2 regions of the Citrobacter freundii complex sp. 2025EL-00176 genome follow, and region 1 is predicted to be linked to the other one. Evidence: predicted binding sites of a transcription regulator. Region 1 holds the regulator's gene; the other holds the start of a gene.

Region 1 (2,205 bases):
GCTTGCCGTTTTCGAAGCTCACCAGATGAACGCATTTGTTTTTGCCGCACTCGTCAAAACTGAGCGCAATTGGCGAACCGCAGTAGCGAATATGCTCGGTTCCGCCGATAACCTGCGCCCGGTGGATATGCCCCAGCGCGATATAATCGGCCGGTGGGAAGTTTTGCGCCGGAAAGGCGTCCAGCGTACCGATATAAATGTCACGTACGGCGTCACTTTTGCTGGCGCCAACGGTGGTCAGATGCCCGGTCGCAATGATGGGCAGATTTTGGGCGCCGCGCAGCGTACAGGCGTCCTGATATTGCTGATGGTAATAGTCGGTAATAGCCGACAGCAAATGCTGCTGTTTCTCTTGTCCGGTCAGTCCGGCCTGGCTGGTAATGATGTCGCGCGGTCGTAAAAAAGGAACCGGACACAGGATCGCACCCGGCGTGCCGTCGCGTTGAGACAATACCTGCGGCGTATGGCCTGCGCTGGCGATCACCGTGGTGTTGAGAAACGCCAGAATATCGCGGGATTCGTTGAGCGTGGCGACGGAGTCGTGGTTACCTGCCAGCACCACCAGATGACAGCCGGTTTGCTGCAGATTAACGACGAAACGGTTATACAGCTCACGGGCATAGCTTGGCGGCGAGCCGGTATCGAAAATATCGCCTGCCACAATAATGGCATCCACCTGCTGGGATTGTGCCGTTTCCAGCAGCCAGTCGAGAAAGGCCTGGTGTTCAGCGGCGCGGCTCTTGCTGTAGAAATTTTGGCCCAGATGCCAGTCAGACGTATGAAGGATGCGCATAAGAGTTCCATGACGATAAAACAGTGGCGGGATTATAACCCTGCAAGGACGGTAATATCTTGTTTAAGGGCTGTCATAATTCACAGGGCTGCGTTAAACCTGGACTATCTTTTCATAAATCTGTCATAAAACTGACGCATAATGGCACCGTATTGATGGCAAACGATTTAATTATAAACAGGGCAAATCATGGCGAGACGTATTCTGGTCGTAGAAGATGAAGCTCCAATTCGTGAAATGGTCTGCTTCGTGCTCGAGCAAAACGGTTTTCAACCCGTAGAAGCCGAAGACTATGACAGTGCTGTGAACCAACTCAATGAACCCTGGCCGGATCTCGTCCTGCTTGACTGGATGCTACCCGGCGGCTCGGGCCTACAGTTTATTAAACATCTCAAGCGCGAAGCGATGACGCGGGATATTCCCGTAATGATGCTGACGGCGAGGGGAGAAGAGGAAGATCGCGTCCGGGGTCTGGAAACCGGCGCGGATGATTATATTACCAAGCCGTTTTCTCCCAAGGAGCTGGTGGCGCGTATTAAAGCGGTTCTGCGTCGTATTTCCCCCATGGCGGTGGAAGAGGTTATTGAGATGCAGGGGCTGAGCCTTGATCCAACCTCGCATCGCGTGATGACCGGCGAGGATCCGCTGGATATGGGGCCGACAGAATTCAAACTGTTGCACTTCTTTATGACCCATCCGGAACGCGTCTATAGCCGTGAGCAATTACTCAATCATGTCTGGGGTACCAACGTGTACGTGGAAGACCGGACAGTGGATGTGCATATCCGCCGCTTGCGTAAAGCGCTGGAGCACAGTGGACACGATCGTATGGTGCAGACAGTTCGTGGGACGGGATATCGTTTTTCGACCCGCTTCTGACTGACATGAATATGGGCCTGAGGGATTAGGCTGTTAATGGAGTAAGACGTTTGCTAGAACGATTGTCATGGAAAAGGCTGGTACTGGAGCTGATCCTCTGCTGCATACCGGCGTTTATCCTTAGTGCTTTTTTTGGTTACCTGCCCTGGTTTTTGCTGGCGTCGGTAACCGGCCTGCTTGTCTGGCATTTCTGGAATTTATTACGCTTGTCCTGGTGGTTATGGGTCGACAGAAGTATGACGCCGCCGCCGGGGCGTGGAAGTTGGGAGCCGTTGCTGTACGGGCTGCATCAAATGCAGCTGCGTAACAAAAAGCGCCGTCGGGAACTGGGTAATCTGATTAAACGTTTTCGCAGTGGAGCGGAATCGCTACCCGACGCGGTGGTGTTGACGACTGAAGAGGGCGGCATTTTCTGGTGCAACGGTCTGGCCCAGCAGGTTCTGGGACTGCGCTGGCCGGACGATAGCGGGCAAAATATTCTTAACCTGCTGCGCTACCCGGAGTTCACGCAATATCTGAAAACGCGTGATTTT
Region 2 (2,205 bases), on a different contig from region 1:
GTTCGCCGCGACGAGCGCGCTCACGCGAGCCTTCTACGTGGTCGAGGATCCACTTCACTTTGGTACCGGAGAAGTACGGGTCAATCACCAGGCCCGTGTTGTTACGGATGTACTCTTCCATACCGTCGCGCTTGAGCTTTTCGCAGATATCCGCGGTACGACGACACTGCCACACAATGGCGTTATAGATAGGTTTACCGGTCTCACGTTCCCAGACGATGGTGGTTTCACGCTGGTTGGTAATACCGATCGCGGCAATTTCATCGGAACTGATATCGGCTTTCGCCAGCACTTCTACCAGCGTGGAGCTTTGGGTTGCCCAAATTTCCATTGGGTCGTGTTCTACCCAACCGGCTTTCGGGTAGATTTGCTCGAATTCGCGCTGTGAAACGGCAACGATATTCGCATCGTGGTCCATTACGACCGCGCGGGAGCTGGTGGTGCCCTGGTCGAGCGCAACGATATATTTTTTTTCAGTCATAATTTTTTGTCCCGTAGTCACATTACTGCGAAGCTTTTTGTTGAGTGTTGGCCGCAACGTCTTTTTCTTCAATCGCGCAGACATCGCACGGCAAATGACGACCAATCAGTTTGCGGTAGGCCCATGCGCCTAAAATTGCGCCGGTAATTGGGCCAAACACCGGTACCAGGAAGTAAGGGATATCACGACCACCGGTGAAGGCAATCTCACCCCATCCGGCCAGTCCGGCGAAGAGTTTCGGTCCGAAGTCACGCGCCGGGTTCATCGCAAAACCGGTTAGCGGACCCATGGAAGCACCAATAACGGCAATCAGTAAGCCGATCAGCAGTGGTGCCAGCGGACCACGAGGTACACCGTTACCATCGTCGGTCAGGGCCAGAATAAGCCCCATTAGAATAGCGGTAATGACCATTTCAACCGCGAAGGCCTGCACAAAATTGATATGCGGGTTCGGATAGGTGGAGAAAGTACCTGCCAGACCCAGGCTTTCCGTACTGCCACGCACGATATGGTTGGTTTGTTCGAAATCGAGGAAAAGATTGTAATAAAGCCCGTAAACCAGTGCCGCTGCGCAAAAGGCGCCGGCAATTTGCGAAATAATAAAAGGGACGACTTTGCGTTTATCAAAACAGGCAAACAGCCAGAGTGCGATGGTGACCGCTGGATTCAGGTGTGCACCAGAAACGCCTGCGGTCAGATAGATAGCCATCGCTACCCCCAGACCCCAGATGATGCTGATTTCCCACTGACCAAAAGTAGCCCCGGCCACTTTGAGTGCAGCGACACAGCCCACACCGAAGAAAATCAACAACCCGGTACCGAGGAATTCAGCAATGCACTGGCCTTTTAAGGTTGATGTTTGACTCATAATCGGATCCTGAAGAGAGTTTAATGTTTATTGTGTGCGAGAAGGTCACTGACATCCCCGGAGCCGGTAGGCACACTGTTAATTTATCGTTAACGCTCAAAAACGAGAAATATCGAAATTAAAATGTGTGTACTGCATCAACAAAATGAGCGTTTTCGCGCCATTCCGCGGTATTTGTTATACAAAAATAGTGTGAGCTGAATCATTTCACCGAACAATCTCTTAACACTTAAGCGTTATGACAGTCATGTCACCAGGAGAAAGACTAAAAGTGTTGCAAACCGCAATCTGCGCGGGATGCCGCTGGACAGGGATGACGCGGCTTCATACAATCGGTGTTAAGTAGAGTGCGCTCGTTTTTATTAAGGCGTCGCCGGTTATCGGGACGAGGATTTTTATCCATCAACGCCTTGCAATTCAGGAGAGGTATGACGATGTCATTAGAAGTGTTTGAGAAACTGGAAGCAAAAGTACAGCAGGCGATTGATACCATCACGCTGTTGCAGATGGAAATCGAAGAGCTGAAAGAAAAGAACAACTCACTGTCGCAGGAAGTTCAGTCTGCACAGCAGCAGCGTGAAGAACTGGAGCGTGAGAACAACAATCTGAAAGAACAGCAGAACGGCTGGCAGGATCGTCTGCATGCCCTTTTAGGTCGTATGGAAGAAGTCTAATTACGCTTCATCTTTCGCGCCGTAGCTGTGTTGGCTGCGCTCAGTTACCCCAGTCACGTAGTTTACTACGTTCCTGGGGATACCTTCGTTTGCCGCCTTGCTACAACACGAAATCTTTCGCGTAATCGCTCCTCTTTGTAGGCCGGATAAGGCGTAAGCCGACATCCGGCAATCAGCGACAA

What was found. Region 1 encodes PhoB, which activates phosphate uptake and scavenging genes when phosphate is short. Its sites were predicted from a motif close to CTGTCATAAAACTGNCNNAT; they were not measured.
Region 2: the regulator PhoB is predicted to act here: its motif matches at 1,575-1,594, upstream of ACVXHP_RS22865 (MIP/aquaporin family protein).

What each region holds. Positions count from the first base shown of each region.
Region 1 is NZ_JBRYHT010000012.1:22,730-24,934, forward strand. It holds gene sbcD (exonuclease subunit SbcD) at 1-793, opposite strand, end outside; gene phoB (phosphate response regulator transcription factor PhoB) at 983-1,672, shown strand; gene phoR (phosphate regulon sensor histidine kinase PhoR) at 1,723-2,205, shown strand, end outside.
Region 2 is NZ_JBRYHT010000020.1:10,138-12,342, forward strand. It holds gene glpK (glycerol kinase GlpK) at 1-481, opposite strand, end outside; gene ACVXHP_RS22865 (MIP/aquaporin family protein) at 504-1,349, opposite strand; gene zapB (septal ring assembly protein ZapB) at 1,778-2,023, shown strand.